3 regions of the Nocardia sp. CDC160 genome follow, and region 1 is predicted to be linked to each of the others. Evidence: riboswitches for the same ligand, from Rfam matches in the RefSeq annotation. Region 1 holds a riboswitch; each other region holds the start of a gene.
What was found. A riboswitch is a leader RNA that binds a small molecule or an ion and turns the genes downstream of it on or off. The one in region 1 is predicted to bind S-adenosylmethionine.
Positions count from the first base shown of each region.

Region 2: linked by a shared signal. The riboswitch ahead of VMT40_RS00960 (bifunctional o-acetylhomoserine/o-acetylserine sulfhydrylase) and the one ahead of VMT40_RS34320 (ABC transporter substrate-binding protein) in region 1 are both predicted to bind S-adenosylmethionine.
Region 3: linked by a shared signal. The riboswitch ahead of VMT40_RS08565 (AfsA-related hotdog domain-containing protein) and the one ahead of VMT40_RS34320 (ABC transporter substrate-binding protein) in region 1 are both predicted to bind S-adenosylmethionine.

Region 1 covers NZ_JAYKYT010000007.1:298,111-305,969, forward strand. Annotated here, with positions in the region: gene VMT40_RS34300 (putative FMN-dependent luciferase-like monooxygenase) at 1-468, opposite strand, end outside; gene VMT40_RS34305 (ABC transporter ATP-binding protein) at 465-1,217, opposite strand; gene VMT40_RS34310 (ABC transporter ATP-binding protein) at 1,210-2,085, opposite strand; gene VMT40_RS34315 (ABC transporter permease) at 2,078-3,913, opposite strand; gene VMT40_RS34320 (ABC transporter substrate-binding protein) at 3,914-5,077, opposite strand; SAM riboswitch class IV at 5,149-5,265, opposite strand; gene VMT40_RS34325 (HAD family hydrolase) at 5,412-6,050, opposite strand; gene VMT40_RS34330 (MarR family winged helix-turn-helix transcriptional regulator) at 6,093-6,572, opposite strand; gene VMT40_RS34335 (SRPBCC family protein) at 6,565-6,999, opposite strand; gene fusA (elongation factor G) at 7,144-7,859, opposite strand, start outside.
Region 2 covers NZ_JAYKYT010000001.1:187,829-195,687, forward strand. Annotated here, with positions in the region: gene VMT40_RS00940 (phosphotransferase family protein) at 1-485, opposite strand, end outside; gene VMT40_RS00945 (DUF3017 domain-containing protein) at 677-922, shown strand; gene VMT40_RS00950 (hypothetical protein) at 987-1,148, opposite strand; gene metX (homoserine O-acetyltransferase MetX) at 1,328-2,491, opposite strand; gene VMT40_RS00960 (bifunctional o-acetylhomoserine/o-acetylserine sulfhydrylase) at 2,488-3,837, opposite strand; SAM riboswitch class IV at 3,934-4,044, opposite strand; gene VMT40_RS00965 (TetR/AcrR family transcriptional regulator) at 4,057-4,767, opposite strand; gene VMT40_RS00970 (MFS transporter) at 4,905-6,401, shown strand; gene VMT40_RS00975 (NADP-dependent isocitrate dehydrogenase) at 6,759-7,859, shown strand, end outside.
Region 3 covers NZ_JAYKYT010000002.1:235,990-243,848, reverse strand. Annotated here, with positions in the region: gene VMT40_RS08590 (TetR/AcrR family transcriptional regulator) at 1-215, shown strand, start outside; gene VMT40_RS08585 (hypothetical protein) at 219-1,070, opposite strand; gene VMT40_RS08580 (hypothetical protein) at 1,380-1,871, shown strand; gene VMT40_RS08575 (FMN-dependent NADH-azoreductase) at 1,967-2,593, shown strand; gene VMT40_RS08570 (MFS transporter) at 2,571-4,196, shown strand; SAM riboswitch class IV at 4,298-4,408, shown strand; gene VMT40_RS08565 (AfsA-related hotdog domain-containing protein) at 4,422-5,210, shown strand; gene VMT40_RS08560 (HAD family hydrolase) at 5,207-5,932, shown strand; gene VMT40_RS08555 (hypothetical protein) at 5,926-6,768, shown strand; gene VMT40_RS08550 (DoxX family protein) at 6,800-7,198, opposite strand; gene VMT40_RS08545 (hypothetical protein) at 7,342-7,859, shown strand, end outside.

The DNA.
Region 1 (7,859 bases):
GTTCAGGCCGCGGTCACCGACCAGCGGCGTGCCTTCCAGCGCCGCCGTCACCCTGGCCAGCTTGTCGGCGTAGACCCGCTGGCGATCGGCACCGGCCAGGTCGAACAGCTCGAACGCGTGGCGTGAGCCGCCCGCGCCGAAGCCCAGTTCCAGCCGACCGCCCGCGAGGGTGTCCAGCACGGCCGCGTCCTCGGCGACCCGGATCGGATCCTCCAGCGCCAGGGTCACAATGGCGGTGCCGAAGCGCAGGCGCTCGGCGCGGGCCGCCGCGTGCGCGAGGAAGACGAAGGGCGCGGGCAGCCCGCCCTCGGCCGGATCCAGGTGATGCTGTGCCACCCAGGCGGTGTCGTAGCCGAGCCGTTCGGCCAGTTCGATCTGCTCGAGCGCGTGCCGATAGACGGTGGCCGCGTCCTCCCCCGCCTCGGTGCGGACCAGGCGGGTGAAGAAGCCGAGACGGTGCGGGGTCATAGGGTCACCTTTCCCAGGTAGGCGTCGCGCACGGCCGGATCGCCGACGAGTTCGGCGGCCGGGCCGTGCAGCACGATCCGGCCGGTGCGCAGCACGTTCGCGGTGTGCGCGATGCTCAGGGCCAGTTCCGCCTGCTGTTCCACGATCAGGATGGCCAGGCCCAGTTCTCGATTGAGCCGGGCGATCTCGTCCAGCACCCGATCCACGAACAGCGGCGACAATCCCATGGTGGGCTCGTCCATGCAGATGAGCCGCGGCTTGCTCATGAGTGCCCGCGCGAACGCCAGCATCTGCTGCTCACCGCCCGACAGCGTGCCCGCCCGCTGGGTCCGGCGTTCGGCCAGCCGCGGGAAGTGCTCGAACAATTCGGCGGCCCGCGCGGCCAGCACCGCGCGGCGCTCCTTGCGAATGTAGCCGCCGACGAAGAGGTTCTCCTCGACGGTCATGGCTCCGAAGACGCGCCGGGCCTCCGGCACCGAGGCCAGTCCGGCCCGAATGCGTGCCGAGGCGGGCGTGGCGCTCACGTCGACACCGTCGATCTTGACCGCGCCCGAGGACGGCTTCAGCAGTCCCAGTGCGGTTTTCATGGTGGTCGACTTGCCGGAGGCATTGCCGCCGAGCAGTGACACGATCTCGCCGGGGCGGACCTTCAGCGAGACTTCGTCCAAGGCCCGCGACGGCCCGTAGTGCACCACGACCTTGTCGAATTCGAGGATCGGTGTGGCGTTCTCGTCGAATCCCTCAGACATCGACGGCCGCCTTCCCGGCAACCCGGCTACGGCCGAGATACGCCTCGATGACGCGCGGGTTCTCGAGCACCTCGTCGGGGGTGCCCTCGGCGATGACGCGGCCCTCGTCGAGCACCAGCACCCGGTCCGAGAGGTCGTGGACCAGGTCCATCTTGTGTTCGACCAGCAGCACGGTCTGGCCCTGCGCCTTCAATTCGGCCAGCTGCCTGCCGATTTCGGCGGTCTCGGTCTGGTTCATGCCCGCGGCCGGTTCGTCGAGCAGCAGCAGATCGGGTTCGAGCGCGAGCGCCCGGGCGATCTCGGTGCGGCGGCGATTGGCGTAGGACAGCGTGTAGGTGGGGTGATCGGCGCGCGGCCCGAGTCGCTCGGAGAAGCGGGCCACTTGGGCGTCGATGCGGGCCGCCGACTCCCGGCGCTCCGCACGCGCCGCGGGCGTGGGCACCAGGGCCACGGCGAGCTCGGCGAGCTCGGCGAGCAACGAAATCCACCGGAGCACCGGAATATTCGCGATCGAGCGCAGGGGTCGGGTGGCACGCAGTGTGGTTTGCAGGCCGACGTCGACGTTCTCGCGCACGGTCATATTGCCGAAGACCCGGCCGTTCTGGAAGGTGCGCGCGATACCCGCCGCGGCCGCCGCCTCGGGTCGGCCGGGACGAATCCGTTTGCCGCGCACCAGGACTTCCCCGGCGTCCGGCTTCAGGACGCCGGAGATCAGGTTGACCGTCGTCGACTTGCCGGACCCGTTCGGCCCGATGATCGACACGAATTCGCCCGGTGCGATGGAGAATTCGACCCCGTCCACCGCCCGGACGCCGCCGAAGGCACGCCGCAGGCCGGTCACCGTCAGCACCGCCTCGGTATCAGGCATTGACCGGGACACGATCCCTCCTCACCAGAATCCCCTGCGGCCGGAACCGCACCACCAGCAGCAACACCAAGCCGTACAACACGATTCGCCACGACGGCGCCAGTCGCAGCGCCTCCGGAACCCCGATCAACACGACCGCGCCCAGCACCGCGCCGTAGGGCGAGGCGGTGCCGCCCAGCACGAGAATGGTCACCACCAGCAGCGACATCGGCAGGTTGAACACGGTCGGGTCGATATAGGAGTACTGGTGCGCCAGCAGCGCCCCGCCGATTCCGGAGAAGAACGCCGCGAGCGCGAAGGCCAGCGCCTTGTAGTCGCGCACCGGCACACCCGCCGAGCGCGCGGCCACCTCGTCGGCCCCGATGGCCCGGATGGCAATGCCCAGTCGCGACCGCTGCACCCCGATGATCACCGCCAGCACGATCGCCAGCACCACCAGCTCCAGGCGGAAAATATCGGTGTGCGTGGTGAATTCGTGGCCGAACAGCTCGGGCGCGGGAATGCCGAAGATGCCGTAGCTGCCGCGCGTCACCGACTCCCAGTTGCGAATGATCGCCACGATCACGATGCCGATGCCCAGGGTGGCGATGGCCACGTAGTGACCGCCCAACCGCCACAGCGGCGCGGCCAGCACCGACGAGACCACCGCGGCGACCAGGCCCGCGACCAGAATCGCGGGCAGGAACGCCCAACCGTGCGACACCGTCAGCACCGCCGAGGTGTACGCGCCGATGGCGATCGGTCCGGCCTGCCCGATGGCCAGCTGGCCCGCCGAACCGGCGACCAGCGTCATGGACACCGCGATGATCGCGTAGGCCAGGATCTGGGTGCCCACCGAAATGCTGTAATCATTGGCGACCAGCGGAATCACCACCGCCGCAAGAGCGAAGACGATGAGCGCGTGCCACCAGCGCACCGGCCGCTCCCGGCCCGCGGCCAGGAAGGTGCCGGTCATCGGCTCGGATTCGATGGCGGGCGGGCGGGCCAGCAGGCCGCCGGGCCGCAGCACCAGGAAGATCACCAGGAGTCCGAAGGTGATCAGATCGCGGTAGCCGTCCCCGAACCAGTAGATGCCGAAGGCCTCCACCAGTCCCAGCACGAAGCCGCCGAGCACCGCGCCCGGAATCGAGCCCAGCCCGCCGATGGTGGCGGCCACGAAACCGGTCATGCCGACGATGCCGCCGCTGGTCGGTGAGATGTTCGAGTTGTAGAGGCCGACGAAAATGCCCGCCAGCCCGCCCAATCCGGACGCGATGGCGAAGGCCAGCGACTGCACCCGCCCCACGCCGATGCCCATTTGGGCGGCGGCATCGGGGTCCTGCGCGGTGGCGCGAATCGCCAGACCGTGACGGCTGTAGCGCAGGAAGGCCCACAGCCCCGCCATCACCGTGAGCGTGATGGCGAACATGACCACGTCGGAGGTGCCCAGTCGCACCCCGCCCACCCGAATATTGTTGGTGGACAACACCTGTGGAAACGGTCGGGTGTCCGGTCCGAACACCAGGGCGACCACGTTCTCGATGATCAGCCCCACCGCCACCGTGGCCAGCAGGGCCGCGATGGCCGGAGCCCGGCGCAGCGGCCGCACCGCCAGCACGTCGATGGCCACGCCGACCAGCGCCGTCACCGCCACCACCACCAGCAGCGCGGCCCACCACGGCACCCCGTGCTGGGCGATCAGCCACCAGCCCAGCACCGAGCCGAAGGCGAAGATCGCGCCGTGCGCGAAATTGATGACATTGCTGACCCCGAAGATCAGGGTGATGCCCACGGCAATGAGCGCATACGCATTGCCGTGGACCAGACCCGCGATGAGCGTGTCGAACATCTACTTGTTGCTTCCGACCGGCAGGAACTTGCCGTTCTGCAGGATCAGCTCGATCGGCTTCACCCCGCTCGGCCGCCGCGTCTGCTGGTCGAAGGCGAAGGTGCCCAGGCCGATTCCGTCGAAGTCCTTGATCTCGCGCAGGCCCTTCAGCACGCCGTCGCGGGTCGCGCCGCCGTATTTCGCCGCCTTCACCAGCACGTTCAGCGCGTCGTAGGCGTAGACGTTGAAGTCGCCGGGATCGGTATTGAACTTGGCCTTGAACTTGGTGACGAAGTTCTGGATCTTCGGGTTCGGGTCCGACGGGGTGAACACGCCGTTCACGATGTCGCCCTCGGCCGCCTTGCCCGCCAGATCGATGAACTGCGGGGTGTTCTGGCCGCCGAAGAACTGGCCGTTGAACCCGACATCACGCAGCTGCTTGGCCACCAGCGCGCCGTCCGGGCCGTAGCCCAGGTGCACGAACGCGTCCGGGTTGGCGTCGCGGCCCTTGATCAACACCGGGCGGAAGTCCTGCGAGTCCGGCAGAATCGAGGAGGAGTAGGCGATCTCGACACCCTTCTCCTTGGCGAACTGCTGGAAGTACTGGAAAGCCTGCTTGCCCCAGTCGGTTTCGAGGTAGACCACCGAAACCTTCTTGGCCTTGGACTTCACCCACTCGGCATTGCGCTCCTGGAACACGTCCAGGGTGATGGAGGGGCTCCACGAATAGTCGCCGCCCTTGGTGAAATCCACCGAGGAGTTGGTGAATCCGTACTGCACCAACTTGCCGCGGTTGTAGACCGGCGAGGCCGCGATGGAGGCGGGCGAGGAGAAGTCGCCCAGCTCGGCGATGATCGATTGGTCGCCAACGAATTTGGTGGCGATCGGCACCGTCTGCTTGGGATCGGACTGGGAGTCCTCCCATTTCAACGCGACCTTCTTGCCATTGATCCCGCCATTGGCATTGATCTCGTCCAGCGCCAGGTCGAAGCCCTGCTGCCAGAGCCGCCCGTACTCGGCCGAACCACCCGTCTTCGGACCGGAAACACCGAAATAGACGGTGTCCGACCCGCTTCCGGAGGAATCGTTGGAGCAGGCCGACGCCAGCCCCGCCACCAGGGCCGCAGCCGCAACACCCACCGCCACCCGGCCGACAACACGCTTCCGGGACCAGATCCTGCTCATTGTTACCTCTACACTCGCGCACCGACTCGCCAGCCGGGCATGGGGACACGACCGCGCTGCCACACGCGGTCGAATAGCGCTTGCGATACCCGCGACGGCATCGCCTGGTCGTCACCCGGGGCACCCCACCGCTACGCGAGGGTTGCCGATCAGCGAGCCGGGGCTCGAACATGCTGATACTCGTGACCGTGGGGCAAAGGTAGCCGCGGGCGGTCCCGCACCGACAGCATTCGAATCACCCTGATGCCAACGGCACCCGTCGAGCGGGCGGGCAAAGCCCTTGCCGGGCATGCGGTTACCCCGGCGTTGTCCCGCTGTGCCGAGGCTGCAATGGCTAGTGCGCGAGGTGGGCCGTGAGCCAGGCCGGGAATTCGGTGAGGTCGCCGAGCACCACATCGGCCCCGGCCGCCGAGAGTTCCTCGGCCGAGTACGGTCCGGTGGTCACCGCCACCGACACCGCGTCGGCCACCTTGGCCGCGCGCACATCGCCGAGATGGTCGCCGACGTAGATCGACGCGCCGCGCTCACGCAGCACCTCGCCCTTCTCCTCGGCCCACGCCCCGCCGACCAGTTCGTCCACGTTCAAGCCGAGGTGATCGAGGTGCAGTTGCGCGTGCGGCCCATTCTTGGCCGTGATCACCAGGACTCGTCCCCCGGCCGCGTGCACCGCCGCGAGCGCGTCGACCACACCGGGCAGATGCGCGGACGCCTCCACCGCCAAATCCGGATAGAACTCCCGATACATGGCCACGATCCCCGGCACCTCGTGCTCCGGAAACCACTGCGCGGCCTCGTGCGCGAGCGGCGGCCCGAGCCGCGAAACCACCAGCTCCGAATCGATCTCCACCCCGGTCTTCGCCGCCACCGCATCCCACACGGCGGCAATCCCCGGCCGCGAATCGATCAGCGTCATATCCAGGTCGAACCCGACAATGAGCCCGGTGTCCGCCGGAGTCGCATGATCGCTAGCCACGATCCGACCCTACGGTGTGCCTCGGTGCGCGTCGCAGTGCGGTCAATCGGGGAGACGGTGCGCGGCGATGGGTTTCAAGTGTTCGCGGAGGAAGTCGCCGTCGGGGCCGAAGATCTCGACGTCGGTGTCCACGGCGATCTGGACGGCCCGACTGACCAATTCCCGTCCGGCGGGGGTGAGTTCGATGCGCAGGGCGCGGGCGTCGGCGGGGTCGGCGCGGCGCGCCAGCAGGCCCCGGTCCTCCAGGCCGCGAATCACCTTGGAGGCCATCATGCGGTCCGAGCCGGACATGTCGGCGACCTGCTGTTGGGTGGGCAGGTCGTCCTGGCGGCTCAGCCAACCGGCCGAGGCCAGCAGGTTGAACTGGGTGGGGGTCAGCCCGAGCGGGCGCAGGTTGCGCTCCAGCCGCGTCCGCCACTCCAGTGCCGCGTGATGCAGCCAGAAGCCCGGACTCATGAGCGGACCCCGCGGGACGCCTCGTAGTTCTCGCGGCTCCCGCGGTTCGCCCGGCGATTCAGCCACGCCGCATTGCCTCCTGTTCCAGTGCCGCGAAGGTCAGCGGCATATCGGCCCGCATGGCCTTCTCCCAGATGAGCTTGAACAACGGCCCGAAGATCCCGTGGACCTCGACATTCTCCGCCACCTTCACCGTGCCGTCGCCGAGCGCCTCGTAGGTGCGGTGGCCGCGCAGTTTTCCGAACGGAATGCCCGCCTCGCTGGTCCACGAACGGCCCGGTTCCACCGCCACGATGGTAAACGGCCCGGCGGGCGCCCCCTTCGGCTTGACCCACCCCGTGGTTCCCGGCGCGAATTCGCCATCGATGCGGGACTTCTCCTCGTGCGGATCCCATTCGGACCAGCGGGCCACATCGGTGGCGACCGCCCAGATCTTGTCGACATCACCCTTGATCACGGCCGATTCGGTGAACGAGTACATCATCGCTGTCATCTCCTGAAGAGAGTTTCTGTTGTTGCGACAACAGTAACCGTAGTCGCGACAACAATCAACCCCTTCTCGTGAATTCGCCCGTGCGGGTGGGTCCGGTGGGGCGAGAGCGATCCCTCACCCCACCGAACCCGATCCGACCCGCCGCTACGGAGCGGGCGCGTAACCGAGCGGGCGCGTCGTGAACGTGCCGCGTCCCTGCGTCCGACCGCGCAAACGGGTTGCGTAGCCGAACAATTCGGCCAGCGGAACCGTGGCGGTGAGCACCACGGTGCCGGTGCGGGTCAGCGAACCCGTGACCCGGCCGCGCCGAGCCGCGAGATCACCCAGCACGGCGCCGACATGATCCTCGGGCACCGTGGCGGTCAGCTCCACCAGCGGCTCGAGCACCGCCATGGCGCTGGCGCGCAAGGCTTCCCGCATGCCGAGCCGTCCGGCGGTGCGGAAGGCCAGCTCCGACGAATCCTTCGAATGCGTCGCACCGTCGGTGAGGGTGACCCGCACGCCGGTGACCGGATGGCCCGCCAGCGGCCCCTCGGCCAGCGCGTCGCGACACCCGGCCTCCACCGCGCGCACGAACTCCGCGGGCACCCGGCCGCCGACCACCGTCGACTCGAACTCGAAACCGGTTGCCCCGGCATCGGATTCGCGCAACGGTTGAACATCGAGCACGATATGCGCCCACTGCCCGGCCCCGCCGTCCTGCTTGGCGTGCCGATACACCAGACCCCGCACGCCACGCACAACGGTCTCACGGTAGGCCACCTGCGGACGCCCGACCGACACGCTCAGCCCGCGCTCGCGGCGCAACTTCTCCACCACGACCTCGAGATGCAGTTCGCCCAGACCGGCCAGCAGCGTCT
Region 2 (7,859 bases), on a different contig from region 1:
TCACCCGACACGAACACGTGCTCGGCTTGCAGATCACCGTGCGTGAACACCGGCGTCCACGGCCGCAACGCATCCTCGGCAACACGCCGGTTGTACGCGACCACCTCTGCGGGCAAAACCCCATTCGCGACAATCCACTCGCACTCACCATCGAGCTGCACCCCGATCTCCTCCACCCCGCGCCCCTCCCACGGCGGCAACGGCGCATCATGCAACTCCCGTATCACCGCACCCGCCGCCCTCCAAGCCGCCGCCGACGCCTCCGACGGCTCCCCGACCCGACCGAGCGCGACGCCCGGCAGAGCGGCCAGTGCGAGCACAGAGGGCTTGCGCCACAACACTTTCGGAGTAGGAATCGGCGCCCTGTCCATCGCCTCGACCTCGAACTCCCCCCGCCCCCACTCCCCATCAACCTTCAAGAACGCATCCCCCACCCGCAAGGTAACCCGCTCCCGATGCGCCACCACAACCGCAACCTCTTCCACCCCAGCGATTATCGCGGCGCGAAGTGTCGCCATCGACGAGCATGCAATCCGGCAGGCAAACGCCGAGAAGAGTCCTGCTCCAATGCATTCTCGTGGGCGGGGGCGGTTAAGCTCGGGCGGTGAATTCAGCCCATGCCGCAGGAGAGAGTCGCAGCAGTCGTTTCGGGGGGTTTCTTCGGGAGAATCTGCCGATGCTGCTGGTGGCGGGGGTGCTTGTGGTGGCGGTGGTGTTTCTCGCCTGGGATCGGTGGCGGCGGGGGACGTTCTTCTTCGGGGGGGCGGCGCTGTTGGGGGCGGCGTTGCGGCTGATTCTGCCGACCGAGCGGGCGGGGCTGCTCGCGGTGCGCAGCAAGGGGTTCGATGTCGCGTGGCTGACGGTGCTGGGCGGCGCGATCATCGTGCTGGCCGCGACCATCAGTAGCCTCGGCGTCACGTAGGAACGCGCCGAGGTCGGGGCCGCGACCGGGGTCGCGGCGCTGAGATCTGATCGGGGGCTGTCTGTTAAACCGAGGTGATGCGGCGGCCGAGTTCCCGGCGTAATACTTCCTGGTCGGGAAGTCGGTGTAGGACGCGGAGTATGGCCGGGCGGAGTTCACGCTGCTCGTCCTCGGAGAGCAGATCGACGAGATCGCGGAGATCCATGTCATCGAATGCGGCGGTCATAGCTGAATAGATTACGACCGCCGGGCCCGAAGCACACGTATTCGAAGCGAGCGGTTACCGATGTGTCATATGCGCGAAACCGGAAGCGCGTCAGGACAATTCGCGCGAAACAGCCACGATACGCGCGGTAACGCGCGGCCGTTGCGGCAGCGGAAATGCAGCGGAAATGCAGCGGTTGTTCAGCGATCGGACTCGCGTTGGGCGCGGGCCAGATCCATCGTCTCGAGCACCAGCTTGCCGACCGCCTCGAACTCGGTCAGAAAGCCGTCGTGGCCGTCCTTGGAGTGGATGACCTCGAGTCCCTTGGAGCCGGGCAGCAGATCGGCCAGCTCCTGCTGCGTGCGCAGCGGGTAGAGCCGATCGGAGTCGACCCCGCCGACCACGCACGGCACCGGCGTCGACGCCAGCGCCGCCTCGACGCCGCCGCGCCCGCGGCCCACGTCGTGGCGGTTCATGGCCTCGCTGAGCAGCACGTAGGTGGCCGGGTCGAAGCGCGAGATCAGCTTGTCCGCCTGGTATTCCAGGTAGCTCTGCACCGCGTAGCGCCCACCCGCCCGGGGGTCCTCGTTGCCCTGGGCGTGATTCTCGAACCGATGGTCCAGTTCGAACTCGGTGCGATAGGTCAGGTGCGCGATGCGCCGGGCTATACCCATCCCGGTCATGGGCGCGCGCCCGGTGCCGTGATAGTTGCCGCCCTGCCAGTTCGGATCGGCCTTGATGGCGGCCTGCTGGGTGGTCTGGGTGCCGATCTGGTCGGCGGTGGCGCGCGCGCCGACCGCCAACACCAGCGCCGCGCCGACCCGCTGGGGGCTGCCGACCATCCACTCCAGCACCCGCATACCGCCCATGGAGCCGCCGAGCACGGCCGCCAGCCGCTCGATGCCGAGCAGATCGAACAGCTTGGCCTCCGCGGTCACCTGATCGCGAATCGAGATCTCGGGAAACCGTGCGCCCCAAGGCTTTCCGTCCGGGGCCAGCGAGGCCGGGCCGGTGCTGCCCTTACAGCCGCCCAGCACATTGGTGGCGATGACACACCATTCGCGGGTGTCCACCGGCGCACCCGGCCCGACAATGCCGTCCCACCAACCGGGCTGGCTGTGGTGCACATCGGCGGGGCCGACCACATGCGAGTCACCGGTCAGCGCGTGCTCGACGAGCACCACGTTGTCCGCGTTCTCGGAAAGTTCGCCCCACCGTTGCACGGCCAGCGTCACATCGGGGATGACAGCTCCGGACTCGAGCTCCACATCCCCGATGGCAATGCTCGCGAGCGTCCCGTCCGGCGGCGGCAGCAACAGCTCGGCCGCGTGACGGGACGTCCTCGATTCGATGTTCACGGTCAACTTGCCGCCGCCGTCAGTCCGGCGCGCAAATCCGCCAGGATGTCGCCGATGCCCTCGATACCCACGGCCAAACGCACCAGACCAGGCGTGACACCGGAAGCCAACTGCTCCTCGGGGGTCAGCTGGGAGTGCGTGGTGGAGGCCGGATGGATGACGAGCGAGCGCACATCCCCGATGTTAGCGACATGGCTGTGCAGCACCAGCGCCTCCACGAACTTCTTCCCGGCGTCCACGCCACCGGCCAGTTCGAAGGACACGATGGCACCGACACCCTTGGGTGCCAGCTGTTTGCCACGCTCGAACCAGGGTGAGTCGGGAAGGCCCGCGTAGTACACCTTCTCGACGCCCGGCTGCCCGACGAGGAACTCCGCCACCGCCTGCGCGTTGGCCACGTGCCGCTCGACGCGCAGGCTCAACGTCTCGATGCCCTGCGCGATGAGGAAGGCATTGAACGGCGAGACCGCCGCGCCCAGATCGCGCAGCAACTGCACGCGCGCCTTGAGCGCGTAGGCGGGCGCGCCGAGATCGGCGAAGACCGCGCCGTGGTAGCTCGGATCGGGGGTGGTGAAGCCCGGGAATCGGGACTCGCCCGCTTCGTTCTTCACGGTCCAATCGAAGGTGCCGCCGTCCACGATCACACCGGCGACCGCCGCACCGTGCCCGCCCAAATACTTGGTGGCCGAATGCACGACGATGTCCGCGCCCAGCCGCAGCGGCTGGATCAGATACGGGGTGGCGACGGTGTTGTCCACGATGAGCGGCACACCCGCCGCGTGCGCGACCTCGGCGATCCCCGGAATGTCCAGGATCGAGCTGGACGGATTGGCGACGGTCTCACCGTAGAACGCCTTGGTGTTCGGCCGCACGGCCGCGCGCCACTGCTCGAGATCGTCGGGATCGGAGACGAAGCTGACCTCGATGCCCAGCTTGGGCAGCGAGTAGTGCAGCAGGTTGTAGGTGCCGCCGTAGAGGTGCGGGCTGGCCACGATGTGGTCGCCCGCCTCGGCCAGATTCAGGATCGCGTAGGTCTCCGCCGCCTGCCCGGAGGCCAGCAGCAATGCCGCGACACCGCCCTCGAGGGCGGCGATGCGCTGTTCCACCGCGTCCTGGGTGGGGTTCATGATGCGGGTGTAGATATTGCCCGGCTCGGCGAGACCGAACAGCGCGGCGGCGTGATCGGTGTCCCGGAAGGCGTAGGACGTGGTCTGGTAGATGGGCAGGGCGCGGGCTCCGGTGGCCGCATCGGGGGCCTGCCCGGCGTGAATCTGCTTGGTCTCGAAAGACCAGTTGGCCGGGTCGAGGGTGCCGTCGGCCCCAACGGCCGCGGGCGCGGTCGAGTCACTCATGTGTTCTGCTCCAAAAACAAGGTCGCCGAATGGCGGAATTTTGACGTTATCGAGAAGCGAATGGGCTTCGACAACAACACATTTCGGTAGACCTCCTAGTTGCGCTTGCGTTCGTCCTTCGAACGCCCGGTCCTCACCCGGAGCACCCCACCGCAGCTGGAGGGTTGCCGATCAGCGAGCCGGGGCTTGGCGCTGATGCTCTTGACCTGTTGCGAGATTCTAGCGGGCGGAGGCCGCCGTCTCGGAAGTGGGGCTCGCCACAGTCGGCGCCGCGCAGGTCCGCACGAATTCGTGATAGGCCGCGACCACGGCGTCGGCCATGCCACGGGGCGAGGTGAGGACCTGGTCCAGGGTGGAGCCGGATTCGACCTCGCATTCGGTGCCCGCGCGCATGATGGCGTGAAAAGTGCCGAGCAGCAGCCGAACCCGCACGTCGTTGACGGTGGTGCCGAGTCGCTCGGCCAGCACCGCGGCGGTCTGCTCGGTCTTGTTCTCGGCCGCCGCGAGGCTGCAGGCCCGCACCGGGGCCGAGGCGGCGATGATGCGCTGCATCTGCTGGAACCAGCGGAAGGGCAGCGGCTCGTCGCGGTCGACGACCCGATCCACGATGGCGAGGAAGCTGTCCAGTAGCGCCTGCATTTCGTTGCCGGTGTGTGGCTGCTCGCGCAGGGCCTCCGCATGCGCTCGCGCCCAGTCGGTGATGGGCGCGATGACGATGTCTTCCTTGCTCTCGAAGTACCGGTTCACGGTGCGCGGCGAAACGTCGGCGGTGTCGGCGATCTGCTCCACGGTGGTGGCGTCGAATCCCTGCTCATCGCACAGTCGCAGCGCGACGTCGATGATGCGCGCGCGGGTCTGTTCCTTCTTGCGTTCTCGCAGGCTGGGGCGATGACGCGAGATCACACCGGTGTGACTTGACAAATCCGACATGACTCCAGTCTAAGGGCTAAACGGTTCCATCTGTCCCATTATGACAACTGTCGCACTACGCCAAATTTCTCTTGACGCCAATTGTCGTCATGGGCCACTATGGTGAAAGCTGCCTTCGAACCCCAGAGGAGAGGCTCATGACCGTAGCGACGGACGCTCTCGGCACCGACGAAATATCAAGTCCCGCAAAAGACTCCAGGCGCTGGTGGGCGCTCGCCGTGATCGCGATGGCGCAGCTCATGGTGGTCCTGGACGCCACGATCGTCACCATTGCCATGCCCTTCGCGCAGCAGGATCTGCACATCAGCGATGGCGACAAGCAGTGGATCTTCACCGCCTACACCCTGATTTTCGGCGGCCTGCTGCTGCTCGGCGGCCGCCTCGCCGACTACCTGGGCCGCCGCCGCATCCTCATGGTCGGCCTCATCGGCTTCGCCGCGGCCTCGGCGCTGGCAGGTCTCGCCCAGAACCAGGCCGAACTCTTCGCGGGCCGCGCACTACAGGGCGCGTTCGGCGCGCTGCTGGCCCCGGCCGCCCTGTCGCTGGTGTCGGTGACCTTCACCGAGGCCAAGGAGCGCGCTCGCGCGTTCGGTGTGTTCGCGGGTGTGTCCGCGGCGGGCGCGGCGCTGGGCCTGATCGCCGGTGGCGCGCTCGTCGAGTACGCGAACTGGCGCTGGTCGCTGCTGGTGAACACCCCGGTCGCGCTGCTGGCGCTGGTCGGCGCGTTCGCCTTCGTGATCAAGGATGTGCCCGCGCCCCGCACCGGCGGGTACGACCTGCCGGGCGCGGTCACCGTCACCCTCGGCCTGATCTCCATCGTCTACGGTTTCAGCCGCGCCGCCTCCGACGGCTGGACGGCCTCGCTCACGCTGGCCCTGTTCATCGCGGGCGTGGCCCTGCTGGCGGCCTTCGTGGCCATCGAACGACGGACCTCGAATCCGCTGCTGCCGCTGCGTATTCCGGGTGAGATCAACCGCGGCGGGTCGTATCTGATCGCGCTGTTGGTGCCCATCGCGATGTTCGCCATGTTCTTGAACCTGAGCTTCTACCTGCAGATCGTGGAGCACTATTCGGCGCTGAAGACGGGTGTGGCGTTCCTGCCCTTCCCGGCCGGGATCGTGGTGTCGGCGGGCATCGCCTCGGCGGTACTGCCCAAGATCGGCCCGCGGCCGCTGATGCTGGCGGGTTCGGTGCTCGGCGCGGCGGGTCTGCTGTGGTTGTCGCGGCTCGAGTTCGGCGACAGCTACGCCAGCGCCCTGCTGCCCGCCATGATCCTGATCGCGCTCGGCATGGGCTTCCTGTTCGTGTCCATGCAGACCACGGCACTGCATCAGGTCGAGGCGGAGGACTCGGGTGTGGCCAGCGCCCTGCTCAATGCCGCGCAGCAGGTCGGCGGGTCGATCGGCACGGCTCTGCTGACGACCATTTCGGTGCAGGTGGCCGAGCGGTATGTGCGCAATAACGCGACCATCGACCATGTGATGGAACGGGCCTCGATCCACTCCTATGACATCGCATTCCTGATCGGCGCGGGCTTCTTCCTGCTCTGCATTCCGATCGCGGCGTTCATGATCCGGGACAAGCCGGAGAATCTGCTCGAAGGCGATGAGCACGCGGTGCACGTGGCCGTCTGAGCACGCCGTACACGTGGGCGTCTGAGCAGCGGGAAAATATATCCGTGGGCGATGGCAACGGGCTTGCCATCGCCCGCGGCTTTTTCGCATGCTGGGAAGTGCGGAAAGTCACCCGAAAAGCTACTTATCGGTAACCGCACTGAATTCCCGCACAGCGGGGGCCGCCCGCGCGGTGAGATCGATAGCAGCAGTACGCTTGTCTTGCTTGACGCCACAGCGTGCGTGGACCTGGCACCACAGGCCCCGTGCCGAGCGCCATGCGTATACGTTGTCTGTTGAACAGCTGGGGTCCGCTACAAGCGGTGCTCACCGGCCGTGCAATGGGAGCACCACCTTCCTAGGAGGACACGAAGATCCATGTCCAAGATCAAGGTTGAAGGCACCGTCGTCGAGCTCGACGGCGACGAGATGACCCGGATCATCTGGCAGTTCATCAAGGACAAGCTGATCAATCCGTATCTCGATGTGAACCTCGAGTACTACGACCTCGGCATCGAATACCGGGACAAGACCGATGATCAGGTCACCATCGACGCCGCCAACGCCATCAAGAAGCACGGCGTGGGCGTGAAGTGCGCGACGATCACCCCCGATGAGGCCCGCGTCAAGGAATTCGGGCTGAAGAAGATGTGGCGGTCGCCGAACGGCACCATCCGCAACATCCTCGGTGGCACCATCTTCCGCGCGCCGATCATCATCTCGAATGTTCCGCGTCTGGTTCCGGGCTGGACCAAGCCGATCATCATCGGCCGCCACGCCTTCGGCGACCAGTACCGCGCCACCGATTTCAAGGTGCACCAGGCGGGCACCGTCACCCTGACCTTCACCCCGGAGGACGGCTCCGAGCCGATCGTCCAGGAAGTCGTGAAGATGCCCGAAGAGGGCGGCGTGATCATGGGCATGTACAACTTCCAGGAGTCCATCCGGGACTTCGCGCGGGCCTCGCTGAACTACGGCCTGCAGCAGAACTACCCGGTGTACATGTCGACGAAGAACACCATCCTCAAGGCCTACGACGGCATGTTCAAGGACACCTTCCAGGAGGTGTACGAGACCGAGTTCAAGGACGAGTTCGACGCGGCCGGTCTGACCTACGAGCACCGCCTCATCGACGACATGGTCGCCTCCGCGCTCAAGTGGGAGGGCGGCTACGTCTGGGCCTGCAAGAACTACGACGGCGACGTGCAGTCCGACACCGTGGCGCAGGGCTTCGGCTCGCTGGGTCTGATGACCTCCGTGCTGCTGACCCCGGACGGCCGCACCTGTGAGGCCGAGGCGGCGCACGGCACCGTGACCCGCCACTACCGCCAGCACCAGCAGGGCAAGCCGACTTCCACCAACCCGATCGCCTCGATCTTCGCGTGGACGCGTGGCCTGGCCCACCGCGGCAAGCTGGACAACACCCCCGAGGTGATCGGCTTCGCCCAGACCCTCGAGGACGTCGTCATCAAGACGGTC
Region 3 (7,859 bases), on a different contig from region 1:
TGCATCGCGAGCAGTGGCGCGAAACCGAGGACCTGCTGGCGCGGGTGCTGACCCACGCCGCGCCCGCCCGGGAGGACGAATCCCGGGACACCGCAACCGAATTGCTGGCGCTGCTGGACGGGCTGGCGATCTCGGTGATCACCGAACCGGATCGGGTATCGCCGGAACGTGCCCGCCGCATCGCCCGCAATCGGGTGCGGCAGTGGATCGGGTGAGAGTTACTTCAGGACGGCGTGCAGCAGCTGCACCCCGGCGGTGAGGGCCGCGCCCGCCACCGACCAGCTGGTGCCCGCGGGTTGGGTCGAGAGGACGACCACCGCATAGCGATACGGCTGATCCGGCGACGGACTCACCAACCCCGTGGTGTCCAGGGTGATCGAGGAGTCCAGATCCATCCACCCCTGCTTCACCGCCCAACTCGCACTGGTCAACGCGTCGGGAATGCCGAAGTACTGATTCGTCCCGTCGGCGGCGGTCTCGGCCGCGTCGTGCAGCGCACCCAGGATGAGATCTCGCGCCGAGGCCGGGGCCGCGGTGGTGATGTAGTGGAAGATCGACACGACATCCCGTGGCGTGGTGAGGGTTTCACCCCATTGCGCGGTGTCCTCGGGCGCGGTGGTGGCGGTCAGGCCGATGGTGCTCACCATGCGGTCGATGATGGCGTCATTGCCGCCGTTGTCCCACAGCGCGTCCGCGATATCGTCGTCGCTGGTCGAGAGCATCTGGCTCACCCGGTCGGCGGTATCCGAATCCGGTTGCCAGTCCTGGCTTTTCAGCGTGTCCAGCGCGATGAGCAGCTTCACCACCGAGGCCGTGTAGAACTGCTGATCGGCGTTGAGGCTGGCGACGGGGGTGCCGGTGGTGGTGTCCACCACGTCGATGCCGACGCTGGTGCCGGGGGAGGCGGCCTGAATGGCGGCCTGCATCTGCTGGGCGATGGCCGTGACCGAGATGGGATGCGGGGCAATCGCCGTGGTGCCGGGCGGCGTGGTCTCCGGGACCTGATCGAATCCGATCTGATCGCGAGAGGTGGCGAGGGCACGCGGGGCGAGCGATGCCAAGGAGATCACGGCGACGAAACTGCCGGCCGCGATCCAAGTCCACCGCGCGTGCGGTGAGCGGGCCTGAATCGGGGTCATAGCTAATTAGATCGACACGAAGCTCGAGACATTTCCAGTCGAATGCTGTCAATTTCCTGTTAACTACGGATCGATCCGGTCTCGGTTCGGAGTCGGTTCTGACCAGCTATTTTGTCGCGAACTAAGATCACTGGTGGGTCGGGATTCTTCCCGGTGGAGACAGTGATGGGTACTAGCGGTGAAAGACTCCGAAAAGCCCTCGTAAATAGCCTCGCCCCCGTTGCTTTCGGGGTGCTGGTCATGGTCGTCCCGGTGGCCGCCCACGCCGACGCGGACAATGGCAACGGATGTGTTCTGTTCTCCGACAACACATCAGCAACTGTGGACTCATTGCGCTTCAGATGCGCACCTTCGCAACTGGAGGACATCTACCGCAACGCCCCGCGCGGCGATGTCCCGATCGGCGCGAAGGACGGTTGGGTGGCCGCGCCGCGCGAGATGCAGTCCTGGGCCCCGCTCGTCTGGATCGGCAAGGACTTCTACACCGGCCCGTCCGGCGGCTACCTCCTCAACCGCCTCACGGCCGCCGGATTCGAAGCCTGGCCCGCCACCGTCTTCGCCGGACCCTCGATCGTGGACGGCGGCCCGGCCTGGATCCTCGACTACGCCCCCTCCCCGACCCCGTCGCTCTACGACGAAATCCGCGAGGTGACCCCGGGCGTCTGGTTCGGCTACTCGTGGAATCGCGAAGGGGGCGGCTACACCCAACAACTCAGCTTCATCCTGGCCTGAGGGATGACGGGCTTCGGATCAGTGCGCACGTAACCGTCGTGCCGGGTGGGCATCGATTGATAGACGTGGACATCGTTGTCTACGAAAGGGATTCGATGACCACCCTGTTGCATATCAATGCCTCGGCGCGCGGTGCGCACAGCCAGTCGCGGGCGTTGGCTCGGACATTCATCGATGGGCTCGTCGCGAAGGATCCGGGGCTGACGGTCGATACGATCGATTTGTTCGACGCCGAGTTGCCGGATTTCGGGACCCATGCGGCCGAGGCCAAGTTGGCGTTGTTCACCGGGCGGGATCAGACGCCCGAGCAGCTCGCGGCCTGGGAGCAGGCGCGGGTGGTGTTCGAGCGGTTCGCGGCGGCCGATCTGTACGTCATCAACCTGCCGATCTGGAATGCGGGCGTGCCGTACATCTTCAAGCAGTGGGTCGATATCGTGACCCAGCCGGGGTGGGCGTTCACCTTCGATCCGCAGAGCGGGTATTCGGGGCTGCTCACCGAGAAGCGGGCGGTCACGGTGTACACCAGTGGCGTGCATCAGCCGGGGGTGCCGGTGCAGTTCGGGTCCGACTTCGCGACGCCGTTCGTCGAAGACTGGCTGAACTTCGTGGGGATCAAGGACATTGCCGAGATCCGGTTCGCGCCAACGGTATTGACCGAGAACCCGGAGGCGGGCTTCGCCGCGGCCCAGGAGCGTGCGCGTGAGCTCGCCGCCGACTACTGAGCCGGGTGGGGCTACCGAGTCGGGCCGGGCTGCTGAGCCGGGATGGGCTACCGAGCCGGGATGGGCACCGACCGGGCGGACCGTCGCGGCGGTCTGCGCGGTCGGCATTCTGGTGGTGGGCCAGCTCTACGTGGTGCTGCCGGTACTGAATCGGCTTGCGGCGGACTGGGATACGTCCAAGTCGGCGGCCACCTGGACCACCACCGCCTTCGGGCTGGCCTACGGGGCGGGCTTCCTGGTGACCGGCCCGCTGTCGGACCGCTGGGGACGACGGCCGGTCATCGTCGGCGGCTTGCTCGCCACCGTGCTGAGCTCCCTCCTGGTGGCGGTCGCACCCGGACTCGCCACCGGACTCTCCGCGCGAATCCTCCAGGGCCTCACCGCCTCCTTCTTCGCCCCCGCCGCCTTCGCCTACCTCGCCGAACGCATCGCCCCCGCCCGCAGAATCTTCGCCCTCACCTGCCTAACCAGCTCCTTCCTAGGAGCAGGCGTGGTAGCCCAGGTCCTGGCCCAGCTGATCGGCAACACCTGGGGCTGGCACGCCATCTTCATCGCCGGTGCGATCGTCTTCGCGCTATCGGCGGCGCTACTGCGCCTGGTTCTCCAGCCGCCCACCTCGGCGGCGGTTGTAGCCCAGGCACCTGGCACTGAAGCCGCGCTGACCGAGGCGCTGACCCAGGCCGAGGGTGCAAAGGGCGAGGCGGAAGGCGTAGGGACTGAGGCCGGGGGTGCGAGGGCTGAGGCCAGGGGCGCGCGAGCCCGCATCGGAATCGCCGACATCGCGCGAAAGGCTGTTCTGCCGTTCGTGACTCTGCTCAGACAGGGCCGACTCGCCCTGCTGTACCTGAGCTGCCTGGCGATCTTGGGCTCGTTCGTGGGCATCTACACCGGCATTCAGCTCTCACCGCCGGAGGGAGTCGGATCCGGCAACGCGGCCCTACTCGCCCTGCGGGCCAGCGCGATTCCCGCCATGGTGGCGGTACCACTGCTCGCCGGAAGACTCGGCGTGATCGCACCTGCCGCCCGGTTGATCACCGCCCTGGCGGCAGCTGCCGCAGCGGCGGCGATCACCGCGGTCCCACTGGGTGGCATATGGGTCGCGGTGTGGCTGTTCGTGTTCGTGACGGCCATCGCGGTCGCGGCACCGGCGGCGGTTCAGGCGATCGCGGCGCAGGCAGGCGAGGCGCGCGGCACCGCCACCGCGCTCTACACCTTCGCCCTGTTCGTCGGGGCCAGCGCGGGACCACAACTCGCCAATCTGGTTTCGCGCCACGGCTATTCAACCGTCGCGCTGACCATCGCGGCGCTGGCGGCTTCGGGGGCGGCACTGGCCGTCGCCTCGACGCGAGTCGCTGCGGGGACAGCGGCGACCCCGGTAGGCGGTTCGAGCGCCGATCCGGGGTCACATCCAGCGCCCGGGTTGGCGACGCAGCCGAACCCAACGTCGGAGTCGGAGTCGGAGTCGGGGGTAAGGCCAGGGGGAGTGTCCGAGTCCGAGATGACGCCAGGGGTAGCGCCGGAGGGTGTTTCGGCGTCGGAGCCGGTGTCGGGGCGTGAGCCCGAACCGAGTGGGGTTGGTGTGGGGGAAGCCGCCGCGGGATAGATCGGCGCGCGGGGGACAGCGTCGTCCTCCGTTCGCGGGTTTCAATCGGGGTGGTTGAAACTATGTATGAAATAGGTTGGGGGACATAGGGTTTCGGGGACGGTCATGAGTTCCAGTGGTAAGCCCCGGCTGGCTGGGCGGCAACCCTCCACGACGGCGGGGTGCTCCGGGTGACGACCGGGTGGTGGCGAGCGCCGCCATAAGCGTCTTGCTCTCGGAGGAAAAATGTCTGTAGCCCAGCTCGATTCGGTGTCCGTGCTCTCGGGGGAGGTGGCCGTCGGCGAGGTGCTGCTGGTGGCCGATCGCTTCCGCGGAATCGCCGAGGACGACCGGGCCTTCACGGTGTCGGGACTGGTCGCCGCCCTGCGCGGCGGCCGGTGGCGGGAGTCGGAGCGCGCGTTGACCGTTCATCTCGGGCAGGGGGTGACCCGCCACGACCTCGACTACCTCGAGCACGTGGCGCTGGTGCACGCCCCGGCCGGGCTGCACGTGCGCGGCGCGGTCGACGAACCGGCACCTCGCCACCAAGTGCACAAGTATCAGAACTCGAATGTGCTGCTGGCCAACCTGATTCGCGAATCGGAGACCGAGTTCCGCGCGGATCTGCGCATTCACGGCGACAACGAACTGCTGCTCGACCATCAGACCGGCGAACACGTGCAGGGCATCGTCATCGTCGAGGCGGTGCGCCAGCTGTTCCTGGGCGCGTTCGAGCTGGAGTACGGCCGCCGCTGGCCCGAACAGCACTTCTACATCGTCTGGAACAGCATCGAATTGGAGTTCAAGACCTTCCTGTTCCCGCTGCCCGCCACCCTGCACGCGGTGCTCACCCCGATCGCCATCGAGGATCCGGCCAAGCTGGAGTTCGCCATCGACGTCGACGTGCGCCAACTCGACCGCACCGTGGCCACCACCCGCATCACCTACGCGGCCCTGCCCAACGAGCGCATCTCGCAGATCGAACGCCACAAGGCCGCCAAGGCGATCGCCGCCTACCTGGGCGCGGTGGCATGAGCACGACACCGGGTGCGGCGTTCTTCGACGTCGACGAAACCCTCATCACCGTCAAGAGCATGTTCGCCTTCCAGCGCTTCTGGCTGGCCGAGAACGGCGACGACGGCAGCGAATACACGCGCCTCAGCGACGAGATCAAGCGGAAGGCCGCGTCCGGAACGCCCCGCGAGGAGGTGAACCGGCACTACTACCGCGCCTATCGCGGCGTGCGGGCCGACGCCTTGGCTGCCGCCGGACGCCGCTGGTTCGCTGAGTTCTCCGCGAGCGGTGCCGTCTACTACACCGACGCGGTGGAAGCGCTGCGCGCACACCGGAATTCGGGCGACACCACGGTCCTGCTGTCCGGCTCGTTCGCCGCGGCCATCGCCCCGGTCGCCGACGCGCTGGGTGCCGATCACATCATCGCCACCACCCCCGTGGTCGATGACCAAGGCGTGCTGACCGGTGAGGTCACCCAGCCCATGATCGGCACCGCCAAGGCGACCGCGGTCACCGACTTCCTGCGCGAGCACGGCATCGCGCACGAAAACAGCTACGGCTACGGCGATCACGCCAGCGACCTGCCGTTCCTGCGGGCCGTCGCACACCCCGGCTTCCGCGGCGACGACGCGGTGCTGTCGGCGCACGGCCACGGCTGGATCCACTTCTCCGACCGGGTCGGCGCGTCCGTCGACGATCCCGGCCGCCTTCTCTCCGATCAGGAAGCGCTCTCCGTATGGTGACCCGAAGCTATGAACTGACCCCGACCACCCAGGGGCCGCTGTACCCGCCGAGCGAAGTCCTCGACGCCGACGGCAATTTCATTGTCGTCGGCTTCCTGACCGAGCCCGACGCGGACGGGGGCGTCACCCGCCGCTGGGGCCGAGCCATCGTCGCCGCCGATACGCCGGTGCCGAAATTCGGTGAACTGGCCGCCTACACGATCGTGCGCGAACTGGCCGACGACCTGTCTGCGGAGGACGCCGCGAGCGTCCTGCACACCCTGCCGCTTCCCCTGCCCGCCAACAACTATCCGATGGTCTTCGCCCCCGACCAGCGTCCCGACGCCGACACGGTGACCCGGCCCAGCTACCCGTTCCACGAGACGCCGATCCCGGACTTCCGCCCGCAGGACGGCCGCAAGCTCACCGAGCCGGTGACCCTGGGCGAATGGCTCGAGGCGCGCGGCACCCTCGAGGTCACCGTCGATGACGAGGCGCGGTCCGCGGAATTCCGCTTCGAGTTCACCGGCCTCATCCCGGATTCGCTCTACACCGTGATGTCCTTGCGCGCCAAGGACTTGGACCCGGACGCTCCCACCCGCCCCGGCCCCCTGGGCGTCCCGAACGTTTTCATAACCGACGAGAGCGGAGCCGCCACCTACCGCGCGGTCCTGCCCAATCCGTTCCCGGACCCGGCGCTGCCCGGCGCGAACCGCATTATCAGCGTGGTCGTGCTGTGGCAGAGCTACCAGCAGAACTACGGTGGCGCGATAGGCCATTTCGGCTTGGGCGGTGATATTCACGCCCAGCTCAAACTGCCGACCCCGGTCTTCGACGAGTTCGTGACGCGGGACTGACACCCGACGGGAATCACCGACACCCGCGAGATCACCGCGCGGCGCGGTACACCTTCCGCGCGGTGGTCACCATCGGAATCTGCATCGGGAGCCGCAGCAGGGCACCGACTTTCAGCGCCATGGGTTTGTCGCTGTTCCACCAGTCGTAGGCCATCTGCACATTGCCCGGGAACACGGCGATGAAAATGAGCGCGGCCAGGCGTGCGCCCAGGCCGCGGGTGCGGGGGAGCAGCAGCAGCGTGCCCGCGGTCAATTCCGCCGCGCCCGAAACCTGGGTGTAGGTACGGGGTTTGCCGGGCAGCTGGGGTGGTATGAGCGCATCGAAAGGCTTGGGGGCGATGAAATGCAAGCTGCCCACACCCAGCAGCAGGCCCGCGAGGGCCAGCGCGCGGGTACGGACTCCGGAGGTGCCGGGCGAATCTGCTGCCATTGCTGCAGCATAACCGGTCGGTCTGTATTGTCCGGTCGGTCACCGATTCCCGCGTTTCCCTCCGGTGTGTCGTCGTCGCGAGTAGCCGATCGCCAAGGGGTAACGCACAATTAGGCTGCTGTCCGGCTCGAGCAGGGGAAGTTATGAAGGCGCACAAAGGGCTTGCGATGGCCCTGCTGGTCGTGGGTTTGATCGCTGGTTGCTCGAAGGAGGAGGCGAAGCATCCGTCCAACGCACCGGCCCAAGCGGTTCCACAGCCAGCGCCCAAGGAAAAGGAAGGCACCATACCGGTCGGTCCTGGCCCGCAGGGTGTCTACACCGTGCAGGCCCAGCCCGCACCCGGCAGCTGCCACTACCGCAAGACCTCTGACGGCCAGCCGCTGCCCGACCCCAACTGCACACCGGGCGCGACGAATCCCAAAGTGACAGCGTCGAATCTGGCCGAGACCATCTGTAAGTCGGGTTATACGGAGTCGATTCGGCCCAATAGCTCGATCACCAATCCCGAGAAGGCCGCCAATATCAAGTCCTACGACTACACCGGCGACCCGCGCGATGCCGAATACGACCACCTCATCTCCCTGGAGCTGGGCGGCGACCCCAATGATCCGCGCAATATCTGGGTCGAACCCCCGTCACCGGATCACAAGGCGGGCAACGG